Regions from separate parts of the Alicyclobacillus hesperidum subsp. aegles genome, predicted to be linked through region 3. Evidence: riboswitches for the same ligand, from Rfam matches in the RefSeq annotation. Region 3 holds a riboswitch; each other region holds the start of a gene.
What was found. A riboswitch is a leader RNA that binds a small molecule or an ion and turns the genes downstream of it on or off. The one in region 3 is predicted to bind thiamine pyrophosphate.
Positions count from the first base shown of each region.

Region 1 (4,290 bases), on a different contig from region 3:
CGTCGAGGTCGCCTGGGTGCCTGGTGCGTTCGAGATTCCTTCCGCCGCGAAGTGGATGGCGACGAGTGGTCGCTTTGATGTCGTAATCGCCCTAGGAGCCGTGATTCGGGGCTCAACGCCGCACTTCGACTATGTCTCAGCGGAAGTGGCGAAGGGCGTCGCTCAGCTTTCGATGAACACGGACACGCCGGTAATTTTTGGAGTTCTGACAACAGATACCATCGAACAGGCGATTGAGCGCGCAGGCACGAAGGCGGGAAACAAAGGCTGGGATGCGGCTGTCAGCGCTATTGAAATGGCGAATCTGCGGCGGATGTTACAAGGTTGATGGATGGGGGATGGCGTGATGGCAAAACAGCAGCTTGCGAGCTACGGCGCTTGGGCGTCACCGCTCTCTGCGGATAAGGTGGTACAGGCGGCGACGGGGCTTGGCAGTCCGAAGTGGGACGGCGAAAGTCTGTATTGGCTCGAGAGCCGACCGCACGAAGCGGGGCGCATTGCGATTGTGAAACGGTTGCCGGACGGACGCGAGATCGACTGTTTGCCGATCCCATTCAATGCTCGATCCCGCGTACACGAATATGGCGGTGGAGCATATGCGGTCAAAAATGACGTCGTCTATTTTGTAAACTTCTCGGATCAATGTATCTATCGCGTGCGCTTTGCTGGCGAAGAACCTTTGCCGCCTGAGTCTGTGACACAGCCGTCTGCGCTCCGCTTTGGCGACTTGTTTATCGCGGAGGATGTCATTTTCGGCGTTGTGGAAGATCACGGGACGAGCGGCGAACCGGTCAACAGCTTGGCGGTCGTGCGCCTTGCTGACGGTCGGGTCGACATCGTCGCCAGTGGACACGATTTTTACGCGTATCCGCGCCTATCGGCAGACGGCAGGCGGTTGGCTTACATCGCGTGGGATCATCCAAATATGCCATGGAATGGGACCTACCTGTATGTAGCCGATTGGGATGGAGAGAAGCTCGCGAATGCACAGCGGATCGCAGGTGGACGGGAAGAATCTATCTTCCAACCCGAATGGAGCCCGCGTGGGCAATTGTTCTACGTGTCAGACAAGACAAACTGGTGGAATCTGTACGCTTGGGATGCCGGCGGTACGCGCGCCGTCGCACCGCGCGACGTGGAATTTGGACGTCCGCTTTGGCAACTGGGTAGCTCGACGTATGCGTTTATTGACCATTCGCACATCGTAGCTACATACGTGGAGAACGGCTTCGGGCGATTGTGTGAGATCGATGTAGATACAGGTACTTTGACCGATATAGAGACGGCGTTCACGGGCTTTGACGATTTGTTCGCAGATGGTGCGGGTGGTGTGTTCTGTGTCGCCATGTCGACGCGGCGTCCTGCTGTCATCGCGAAGGTGTATGGCAAGAGCGTCGACACCGTCAAGTTTGGACCAAGTGCCGCTCTTAGCGACGACTGGATTGCAGAGCCGGAGGCCATTGTGTTTCCGACTACGGGCGGTGAGGTGGCCTACGGCTTTTACTATCCGCCCACCAATCCACAGTATGTTGCACCTGCTTCCGAGCGGCCACCGCTATTGGTGATGTCGCACGGCGGTCCGACCAGCGCAGCCCGGCCGGTTTACAAATTGTCGATTCAGTACTGGACGACGCGCGGCTTTGGCGTTCTCGATGTCAACTATGGCGGCAGCACTGGGTATGGGCGGAAGTACCGCGAGCGCCTGGCCGGGCAATGGGGCATCGTCGACCTCGACGATTGTTGCCAAGGTGCCTTATATCTTGTCGAGCGTGGCGATGTCGATCGCGATCGGCTGTGTATCACGGGTGGCAGTGCCGGCGGCTACACCACGCTGGCCGTGCTTGCGTTTCGCGATCTGTTCCGCGTTGGTGCAAGTCACTACGGTGTGAGCGATCTCGCTCTGCTCGCCAAGGAGACACACAAGTTTGAATCGCGTTATATTGAGCAACTCGTTGGTCGGTATCCGGAGGAACGGGAGCGATTTGTCGCGAGATCGCCCTTACAGCACGTGGATCAGTTTGCGTGCCCGGTGATTTTCTTCCAGGGTGAAGACGACAAAGTAGTACCGCCCAATCAAGCGGAATTGATGGTCGAGGCACTAAAAAGGAAGGGTGTGCCCGTCGCCTATCTTTTGTTTCCGGGCGAAGGCCATGGGTTTCGGAAGGCGGAAAACGCGAAGCGTGCCTTGGAAGCGCAGTTGTTCTTTTTTGGAGCTATCTTGAACTTTACGCCGGCTGATCCGATTGATCCCGTTCCCATAGAGAACTGGTCGAAGTGAGAAGAAACTTGGACGGGTGGCTGACCTGTACCGATGACCACGGCATCATCATTGGCTTTCGGATAGACACAGGCTTGTTTTTGGCTTGTCGGTTGATGGGGAGCATGCTACACTAGCCTATGAAAAAAGGAATACCGTGAATAGGGGACTAGGGGTGCCGACGTTGGCTGAGAGGTGACATAGTCACCAACCCTTTCGGACTCGACCTGGATAATACCAGCGTGAGGAAGTGCCCACCGTCGCTACGCTATCAGCGCCCTTTTCACCCGTCGTGGAAAGGGCGCTGTTTTGCGTGCGAACAGGTTCTCCCAAAGGTCGTCCTGTCACGGAAGCGAAGGGAGATGCAAGTTGTGCTTGCGAAATGGAAGTTACGTGAAGTCATTTTAATGGTTGTGCTTGCGATTGTCTGCGGCGGATTGTATCGTGTGTGGGACGTAATCAATGCGCTGGTGCCAACGACCGCCTATGCGTTGCAGGCGGCGATGACAGGGTTTTGGATGATTGCAGGTGTTCTCGTTCCCTATATTATTCGACGCCCGCTTGCCGCGTTGATCGCCGAGTTGGTCGCAGCCGCTGTGGAACTTTTGCTTGGTGGACAATTCGGCCTTGGAACCATGGAGTCGGGTCTTATTCAAGGGATTGGCTCGGAAATCGCGTTTCTTATTTTCGCGTATCGGATGTTTAACCTGTCCTCTTGTATGCTTTCCGGAACACTCGCCTCGCTAGCCTACTTGGTTCAATGGTACTTCCAGTATGGAGGCAAGTCGTTGGATCTTGGTACCATGCTTTTATCCATTATGATTTCTCTCGTCAGCGGCGCCATTCTCGGTGGTTGGTTGCCGAAGTTGATGGGTGATGCGCTAAAGCGTACGGGTGCCGTTCGAAATTACGCCATTGCGAAGGATGGGCGGGCGATCCCACAATGAGCCGGCCGCTGCCTATCCATGGCGAGTCGCCGCTTGTATCGGTACGCGATCTCGCCGTGACATACGATGGGGAAGCGAAACCAAGCGTGCGCGGGTGCACATTTTCCATTCACCCGGGCGAATGCGTGTTGCTCGCGGGGCCGAGCGGCAGTGGAAAAAGTACGCTTGCCATGGCCTTGGCTGGCATTATTCCCCGGTCTGTCGAGGGCGTAGTCACGGGCGAATGTTGGATAGCTCCATCGGTATCAAAACCGGGGAAAATTGGCTATGTATTTCAAGATCCAGAATCTCAGTTCTGCATGCACCACGTCGACGACGAGATTGCGTTCGGGCTTGAGAATTTGCAGGTTCCGCGCGACGAAATGGCACAACGGACTAAACAGGCCCTTGCCGCTGTGCATCTGCACGTTCACCCGCACGCGGCGCATGCGCGCTTTTCTGGCGGAATGAAGCAAAAGCTTGCCATCGCCTGTGCACTTGCGATGGAGAGCGAACTGTTCATCTTCGACGAACCAACGGCAAATCTCGACCCGACTTCCACGCGCATGGTGTTCGCCATGATTGCAGAATTGCGCAAACAAGGCAAGACACTTCTCATCATTGAGCATAAGTATGAAGCTTTGTTGCCTGTGGTCGATCGCGTCATTGCACTGAACAATGCAGGCGAGCAGGTCGGTGTTTTTGCTGCCGACGAATGGCGCAGGCTTAGCCAAGGAGAGTCAGGCACCTGCCTGCATCCCAATCCTTTACCGGTCTTCCCCACCTCGTCTCCTGACCCGGTATTAGCGCTTTGCGATTTGGCCTTGACGTACGGCGGGGAGCAGGTCTGGCAAGGGATTGATGCACAGGTTGGGCGCGGAGAATGGATTGCCATCGTTGGACCTAACGGCGCAGGCAAGTCGTCGTTGCTTGAGACGATGGCGGGTTTGCGCCGTCCGTCGAAGGGGATCGTGAAGTTCGCTGGTCGGGCCATCACGGGCATGTCAGCGCGTGAACGCTACTCGCATATCGCATATGGCTTTCAAAACCCAGAATATCAGTTCCTGTATGAGCAGGTAGCGGACGAGATGGCGAGCCGGGTGCTTG
Region 1 covers NZ_BSBJ01000001.1:21,474-25,763, forward strand. Annotated here, with positions in the region: gene ribH (6,7-dimethyl-8-ribityllumazine synthase) at 1-328, shown strand, start outside; gene QMF38_RS00130 (S9 family peptidase) at 347-2,278, shown strand; TPP riboswitch at 2,419-2,523, shown strand; gene QMF38_RS00135 (ECF transporter S component) at 2,620-3,204, shown strand; gene QMF38_RS00140 (ATP-binding cassette domain-containing protein) at 3,201-4,290, shown strand, end outside.
Region 1: it holds a riboswitch for thiamine pyrophosphate, as region 3 does, so the genes downstream of both, QMF38_RS00135 (ECF transporter S component) here and thiC (phosphomethylpyrimidine synthase ThiC) in region 3, are expected to answer to the same signal.

Region 2 (4,290 bases), on a different contig from region 3:
TGAGGCGTTACGCGGCGGCCCCAAGCCTCGAGAAGGATGGGATCCATCTCCTTTGCGACCAATTGTACAAGCTCGGTCTGATCCACCTTTGCAGCCGGAACGAGGAGCATTTCCGCGACCCGAATCGGCTGTTGCTCATCTGCGGATCGCGTGATCACTTCTGCCACGCCATCCCTCACGATCACGGTATCTTCGACGTGCACGCTCAAGTCGCCATGCATCGTGACATCCGCCCACCCGTTGTCGGCACGACGTGCGTAGCGGCTGACCTGCGCAATCACCGGTTCAATGGCCAAGACCATCCCTTCGCGCAAGCGGGGTCCTAAACCAGGCGGCCCAAAGTTAGGAAGCCACGGATCCTCATGCAAACTTATTCCAGTACCGTGTCCGACGGCCTTGTGGATGATGCGCATGCCAGAGTGTTTGACCATCTCGCCGATGGCATGCGAAATGTCCGAACATCTACCCCCGGCCTTTGCATGCTGGATTCCCGCCGCTAAAGCTGCCTCCGCGACTTCCAGCATCCTACGCGCTTCGCGTGTGCCATCCCCTACCACGTACGATCGCGCGGCATCGGTGATCCAGCCGTCGACTGCGACGGCGATGTCAACTTTGACGAGATCCCCAGACTGTAATCTGTACGCCCCCGGCACGCTATGCCCTATCTCGCTGTTCACCGACACGCAAATTTCGCCCGGAAAGCCGTGCACACCCTTGATGGCCGACTTCGCCCCAGCAAGCCGCATCGCAGCGACGGCAACTTCCTCTAAATCGCCCGTCGTGATCCCGGATTGTATGGCCTTGGCGACTGCGCGATGGACCTCGGCATTGGCCCGCCCGCAAGTGCGCAACGCATCCAGCTCACCATCTGTACGCACCTCAATCATCTTTGCACTCTCCTCTCCCAGCATCGATACGCTAGCCCGCACATGTGTGCAACAGCCGTTGGCATAGGTGGACGCTTGGTCAAACGTCATACCTGCTGCATTGTATAGAGATCGATAGAGATGACAGGATGGAGGAACCGATGTGGCCATAAAATCGATTTTGCAAGGGGATATCCCTGAACTGCGCCAGGCCTCACAGCCCGTCACGCAATTTGACGACCAACTTGCCGAGCTTGTCAGGGACCTTATCGATACGCTCGAAGCGCACCGCGGGCTTGGGTTGTCCGCACCGCAAATCGGTTGTTTACAGAACGTCTTCGTGACAGACGCCGGCGATGGCGTGAAGATATTCGTCAACCCCACGCTACACGAACCCAGCGGGTACGCAAAAGCATACGAATCGTGCCTCAGTTTTCCCGATCACGCCTTATGCATTGAACGCCCCACGCGGGTGATCGTGCGTGCTCAGGACATCCATGGCACGCCCTTCGAACTGGAAGCTTCCGGTCTTTTGGCACGCATCGTCTGTCACGAGTACGATCATCTGCAAGGTGTGCTGTTCATCGATTATTTAAGCGAGGAAGAGTTGTTCGAACAACTTCTGGCAAACGCTTACGTCGTCGACGATGAAGAAGATGAAGAGATGGCGATGTCAACCGCGGCGCAGGCAGCAGCGGGCACAGGCGACGCAACCAGCCCGAGCGCCGAAGAAGAGCTGCGTCAAGAGCGGCAAATGATTGTCGACATGCTCGCGGAAGTGTCTTGGAAATTGGCGCTTGCCATCGATATGCTGCGAGAGGACGCGAGTGGTTGGACGGACGGCGTCAACTGGCACGGGTTGCAGAAGGCAAGTGAAACGCTGGAAGACACATTCGCTGGCTTATCGGAACGCCTGGCCACGGACGCAACGCCGCACAGATAGGTCCTCTGATGCGCGGGACACGCGCGTCTCGTTATGCTATCATTACAGTCGATCACACATGGATGCCACTAGGGGAGCGCTTGCTGAGACGGAGTGCGGCTCCGGACCCTTAGCACCTGATCTGGGTAATACCAGCGTAGGAAAGTGGCTCGCTGCGCGGATCGATCCGCCGACTGCGCCGTTTTTCCCCTTGTTGGCCTCCACCCTGAAGGAGGCTGGATGATGCATTTTTCCACAGAACTCTACGAGGCATCGCGGCCGATTTTTGCGGCCACGCTCGCACATCCTTTCTTGCAAGGCATTGCGCAAGGCGAATTGCCGCGCGACGCCATTGTGCGCTACGTACAACAGGATGAACTTTACTTAAACACATACTGCCGCGTCTACGCCAAAGCGCTTGCCTGCGCAGACACAGACGAACATATGCGCGATTTTTACGATCGCGTTGGACTACTGCTGGAAGGTGAACACGAGGCGCACGACAATCTCCTGCAGGTTGCGGCGGTACGCCCGGATGAACGCGGCACAAGTGCCGAAAAACTTCCCACCCTGCACCACTACGAAAGCCATTTGCTCGCCGTCGCAGCGACGTCCGATTTCGGTGCGATCATCGCCGCCATCCTGCCTTGCCACTGGCTGTACGTCGATCTCGCGCGCAACATTGTGAACAAGGTGCAACCCGGCCCCGACCATCCGTTTTCAACGTGGCTCTCCTTTTACGCGAGCGACGACATGAAAGCCAGTCTAGACCGCTTGCTGAACATGCTGGATCGGCGGGCCGCCATCGCCAATGAAGAAGCCAAGGCGTTCATGCGCACGGCTTACATGACAAGCTGTTATTTGGAATACCGCTTCTTCGATATGGCTTACCGCGGCGAGTCATGGTTGCCCGCAAATAGCACACTGGACAGTGGCAGGCGTGATTGCGATGTTTAAAACGAACGCTGGGCACATTGCGCGCATGCTGACCATCGCTGGTTCGGATTCCGGCGGTGGCGCAGGCATTCAGGCCGACTTGAAGACGGCCCATCAGTTTGCCGTGTATGGGATGTCCGCCATCACAGCCATCACGGCTCAGAACACGCTCGGCGTACAAGGCGTCTTCCCGCTTTCTCCAGATGCCATCTTGCAACAGCTGACATCCATCGCCGACGATCTCGGGTTCGACGCCGTAAAGACCGGCATGTTGGGCGACGCCGCTGCGATTTACACCATCGCATCGTTCCTGACAGAGCGGGCGACTTGTCCAATTGTCGTCGATCCGGTGATGGTGGCGAAAGGTGGCACTCCATTGCTCGATCCGGCCGATGTCAAGGCCGTGATCGAGCACTTGTTGCCTGTAGCAACCATCATCACGCCCAACGCCCCAGAAGCGTCAGCCTTGACTGGCATTGACGTACAATCGCTCGCGGACTGCAAGGCTGCAGCCGTGCGCATTGCCGAGCACGGGCCGCAGATGGTGGTGGTCAAGGGTGGACACATCGCGACAGACATCGCTGAACGCGAGCTCTCCGTCGACGTGGTGTATGCGAACGGTACGTTTACGTATTTTGCCGCGCCGCGCTTGCAAACCGCCAAGACACACGGCACAGGATGTACGTTTTCATCCGCGATCGCGTCCTGTTTAGCGCGCGGCATGGAACCTTTGGCGGCCATCGCCGCGGCCAAGGCGTTTATTCACCGAGCCATTCTGGAAGCCCGCAATTGGGATGTAGGCCACGGACACGGGCCAACGGATCATTCCGTACAACCGGTCTTCACAGCCAATATCGCGCCGGGCATGTTTTATCTGTTCGACGGCGAGCAGTGGCTGGAACGTAACGATATCGCGTGACCGCAGGGTGGTCCGCTAGAGAGGATGGTATATAGCATGAGTATCGGATCGTGGTTGACACGCGTGCGCGATCAGCGCCCGCTGGTGCACAACATCACCAACTTGGTCGTCACCAACGTGGCGGCCAACACATTGCTGGCCCTCGGTGCGTCGCCTGTCATGGCGTATGCACATGAAGAGGTCGCCGATATGGCTAGCATCGCCAAGTCGCTCGCGCTCAACCTTGGCACGCTCGATCCCGAGATTGTCGTCGCCATGCGGTTGGCCAGCACGGCCGCCAATCGCACCGGCGTCCCCATTGTGCTCGATCCGGTGGGTGCCGGAGCGACTCCCTACCGTACACGAGCGGCCAAGGAGATCATCGATGGCCATCAACTTGCCATCTTGCGAGGCAACGCATCAGAAATTGGTATTTTAACAGGTGCAGGCGGCTCGGTCGTCGGTGTCGACGCGGGTCAGGCAAGCGAGCATCTGATCGATGCAATGCGCGCGTTTGCCTCTGCGCACCGAACCGTCGTCGTCGCCACCGGCCCGCGCGATCTTGTCACAGATGGACAAACGGTTTGGGAATTGGCCAACGGGCACCCGCTGCTCGCCGCCATTACCGGCTCGGGCTGTTCTTTGACGGCAGTCATCGGCGCATTCGT
Region 2 covers NZ_BSBJ01000003.1:46,499-50,788, forward strand. Annotated here, with positions in the region: gene map (type I methionyl aminopeptidase) at 1-887, opposite strand, end outside; gene def (peptide deformylase) at 1,030-1,809, shown strand; TPP riboswitch at 1,870-1,969, shown strand; gene tenA (thiaminase II) at 2,032-2,745, shown strand; gene thiD (bifunctional hydroxymethylpyrimidine kinase/phosphomethylpyrimidine kinase) at 2,738-3,643, shown strand; gene thiM (hydroxyethylthiazole kinase) at 3,680-4,290, shown strand, end outside.
Region 2: it holds a riboswitch for thiamine pyrophosphate, as region 3 does, so the genes downstream of both, tenA (thiaminase II) here and thiC (phosphomethylpyrimidine synthase ThiC) in region 3, are expected to answer to the same signal.

Region 3 (4,290 bases):
CGTCACCGAACCAGGCGTTGGCTACCGATTAGTCACGGAAGCTCCTCAGTAAAGACGAACGATCTTTACCTCTACACGCGTCCTCAAGGAATTTGAAACTTCAAAGATCGGCACTTGGAATCGGCAGGCCTTATTTTTGAGGATTCACAACCTGAACAATAAGCGCAAGGCACCTTGCTGAGACGCATACGCCAAGCCTCCATGTAAATTCCGAGTTTCGCTGCTGTTTCCCGGCCGTGAGGGAGCGCACTGTCGTAATGAACAGTTGGCCAGCGAGACCTGAATTTGACTATTTGCCGGACATACTAGCAAAGAATAACCAATAGTGGCCTACATCGTCAGTACAAACCGTCTTGCCGATTAACTGTACACCACTTTCATAGCAATGAAACGAATTAACGTCAAATCTCGCTCTTCTCGCAACGCAACATTCCATACATGAAAAAGGTCCCGATGCTTGACACGCTTTATTCGAGCATCGGGGGCTGATAGTCATCTGCAGTTGACTTAACTAGACGGAACAAGGAGGCTTATCTAGCAAGCACTTCATGAATGTAAACTATCCTTGATAGATCTGGCTACCTGCTCGCCGAAACTCTTGCGATTTTTCGTCCATTCCTGTGGTGATAGCCGCTTCAATAGTAAGTCCTTTTTCGTTGGCGTACTCCCGGATATCTTGTGTGATTCGCATACTACAGAATTTTGGTCCGCACATGGAACAAAAATGTGCTGTCTTTGCAGGCTCAGCAGGAAGTGTCTCATCGTGAAACTTGATTGCACGCTGAGGATCTAAAGAAAGATTAAACTGGTCCTTCCAGCGAAATTCAAATCTTGCTTTTGACAAAGCGTCGTCGCGCTGCTGTGCATTTGGATACCCCTTTGCCAAGTCGGCGGCATGGGCTGCAATTTTGTAAGCGATGACACCCTCCTTCACATCATCTTTATTTGGCAACCCAAGATGCTCCTTCGGAGTTACATAACAAAGCATTGCTGTCCCAAACCAGCCAATCATTGCTGCCCCAATTGCAGAAGTGATGTGATCATATCCTGGTGCTATATCCGTAGTAAGGGGACCTAGGGTGTAGAATGGAGCTCCGTTACAAACTTCTAACTGTCTATCCATATTTTCCTTGATTTTATTCATGGGAACGTGCCCAGGCCCTTCAATCATGACCTGCACATCATGCTCCCAAGCAATTTTAGTGAGCTCACCCAACGTCTCAAGCTCGGCAAACTGTGCCTGGTCGTTTGCATCTGCGATAGATCCCGGACGAAGCCCGTCCCCTAACGAAAATGCCACATCATAGGCCTTCATAATTTCACAGATCTCTTCGAAGTGTGTATAAAGAAAGTTTTCCTGATGATGTGCTAAGCACCATGCAGCCATGATGGAACCACCACGGGATACAATTCCTGTAACGCGCTTCGCAGTGAGCGGAATGTAACGCAGTAGCACGCCTGCATGAATGGTAAAATAGTCCACTCCTTGCTCCGCCTGTTCAATTAAGGTATCACGATAAATTTCCCATGTTAAAGCCTCAGCTTCACCCCCAACCTTCTCTAACGCCTGGTAAATGGGTACCGTTCCAATTGGGACTGGGGAATTGCGTATAATCCACTCACGAGTTGTATGTATATTTTTACCTGTTGATAAATCCATGACTGTATCGGCACCCCAAAGGGTCGCCCATTTCATCTTGTCTACCTCTTCTTCAATGGATGACGCAACTGCTGAATTACCAATGTTAGCATTGATCTTCACATGAAAGTTACGGCCAATAATCATAGGCTCTAATTCAGGATGATTAATATTCGAAGGAATGATGGCCCGACCTTCAGCCACTTCTAGGCGTACAAAATCAGGATCCACCCCTTCCCGGATTGCAACGAACTCCATTTCAGGTGTGATAATTCCCTGTCTAGCATAATGCATTTGGGTCACATTGCGGCCCGGCTTGGCGCGAAGCGGTTTGCGTGTCAAACCAGTAAACACCTCACGAGTGGCTTGTTTAGTTGAATCCTTCAATCCATCATCGATTGGTAATACTTTGCGCCCTTCGTATTCCTCCACATCCTCACGTTCCATAATCCATGGAAGTCGAATAGCTGGCAACCCCGCACGAATGTCCGTAACCACATCCGAATCAGTGTATAACCCACTCGTATCGTAGACACGTATCGGTTCGTTGATTTGGTCGCCAAATCGTCCGGAAGTAGGAGACAGCACGATTTCCCGCATAGGAACACGTATATCAGGTCGTGATCCATTAACATACACCTTTCTGCTGCCTGGAAAAAATTTAATATCATTAGACATGACGTTTGCCTCCTTCAATCAGAACGGGCCTACAAGTTCTGCCAACTTAAAAAGACCGCCGGATATACTCGCGGCGGTCTACACCTAAACATAGATATACCTACATGACATAGATATACCTGGATGTCAGATAAACTCCCTACGCTGGCATTATCCAGATCAGGTTGACGGTCGGCAACCACAGTCGCCCTCTCAGCCCGGTTTGCCGAGCTCCCGCTGAATATTTGAATTTTTCATTTTCAACATACCACTGATGCGCATTCGCTACAACCCCCTGTTTTCTCGTCCCAGGAGATTGTACGAGCGATGTTACAGAAACTGGCTTCTACAACATAAGAACAAAGCGTTGCAATCTTGTTCCAAAAAGTACGACTGATCATCGTTGATGTAGTAACCACCATGGACACCCTTAATAGGAAAAACACGTTAACTTTTTTCTGAGCCTTTTGCAGAATGGACGATTCGATCAAATCAAAAAACGATCTGATACCGCACCGGCAGATTGGTATTACAATTTGTGAGAGCAGGACATAATCGCCACGATGCGTGTAATGCCATTGCAAGCAAACTGCTGGATGGCTTAGGCGCTCCTCGTCTGTCGCTTGGCCGTACTGACTGCCAAAGCGGCCGCCAGTAGAACAACGGCGTTGATTTATACGTGGGTCGTGACCTTCTACGCGTCGTTCACCGTGAGACGTTCTTTCTCAGCCGCGGATTGCAACGTTCAACGGATGCTCGCTCGTGATACTGTTGTTTTCAATCCGTGTGTTTCGGTGAGGATTCGAGTTACGACGGACGCCTTCGTCGATGCTCTTCCTATCGCCATGCCGTGGTTGGAATTAGGACAAGCTTCCATCCGGAGCAGACAGTCTACTTTGTCTACGGCATGCGGGGAACGGAACTTCAGCCATTCGCCGTCAGCACCCCAATACACCATGCCGTATCCCATCGAGCAATGGGGCGTTCCGTCGAATGCGAGGCCACGGGAGATTCCTTTTTGCCTCGTTTATTCAATGCGATGATAGCCTGTGCACCGTACTGACGAGCGGATCCATACTTTTTCACCTTGTGATAACGGCGTCCATCATAACGAATGGAATCGCCAGTTACGCTTGTGGATTTCCTTCATGAGCGGCATAAGCATTTCGCCGTCGTATACGTTGGCAGATGTTACGTCAAAAGCAATCAGAAGTTCGCTTTTGGCATCCTCTGCACTCAAACCACGTAAGCTTGTTCCCAAACGTGTCGTACTTGGCACCCTAGTTGGCGTTACCCGTTGCTTGGCTACGTAAATTCGGTTGCTTCGTTTTGATAGACACCAACTGCCGCCTTGTAAATTGGAGGGATTACTTCCATCGATTTTAGAATTTCGCACTGGCTGACCAGTTCAATGAAAAGTACCTTGGCGAGATCTTTATCAACTACATCCTTGAATAATTGTCGGAGTGTAGCAATTGACGGTGTGGATTCATCTAAACGAAATCCGCATTTGGTATCAGAACCGCAGCTCGCTAATCAGCATTGCTCGCCGCTCCGCTTGAAGAGATTCCAACCTAGTTACACAAACGCTTGTCGCAAAATCCCCTTCACGGCTGATAGGCTTTGCACCCTGGGATGATGAACCCCGTAACTTTGCGGGATATGGCTGAAGATCCGGAGTAGAAAAGAACAGTTCAAGTCATTCACTGGATTTGATTTCTAGCCACTCTTCATACAGTGAATTTTAGATAAGATACAAGTGGACTTATCTTTGGGGAAATTTATATGTTAGGTCGCTTGAAATCTTCTCGAAGTTGGAGTAAATCCCTTTTTCGTGTCCTGAAATCCTGTGCCCCACGAGGACTTATGAACCTGCAAAACGCTCTACCAAAAGGCGTTCCAGATACAAGGAACATTCGAAGAACCCATTTATGGGTAGTGGGAATTTGAAACAGGAAGTCAAGTCGGCAGAATACAGGCTCGTCTTTTACCTC
Region 3 covers NZ_BSBJ01000009.1:187,477-191,766, reverse strand. Annotated here, with positions in the region: gene QMF38_RS08015 (winged helix-turn-helix domain-containing protein) at 1-52, shown strand, start outside; gene thiC (phosphomethylpyrimidine synthase ThiC) at 560-2,317, opposite strand; TPP riboswitch at 2,436-2,544, opposite strand.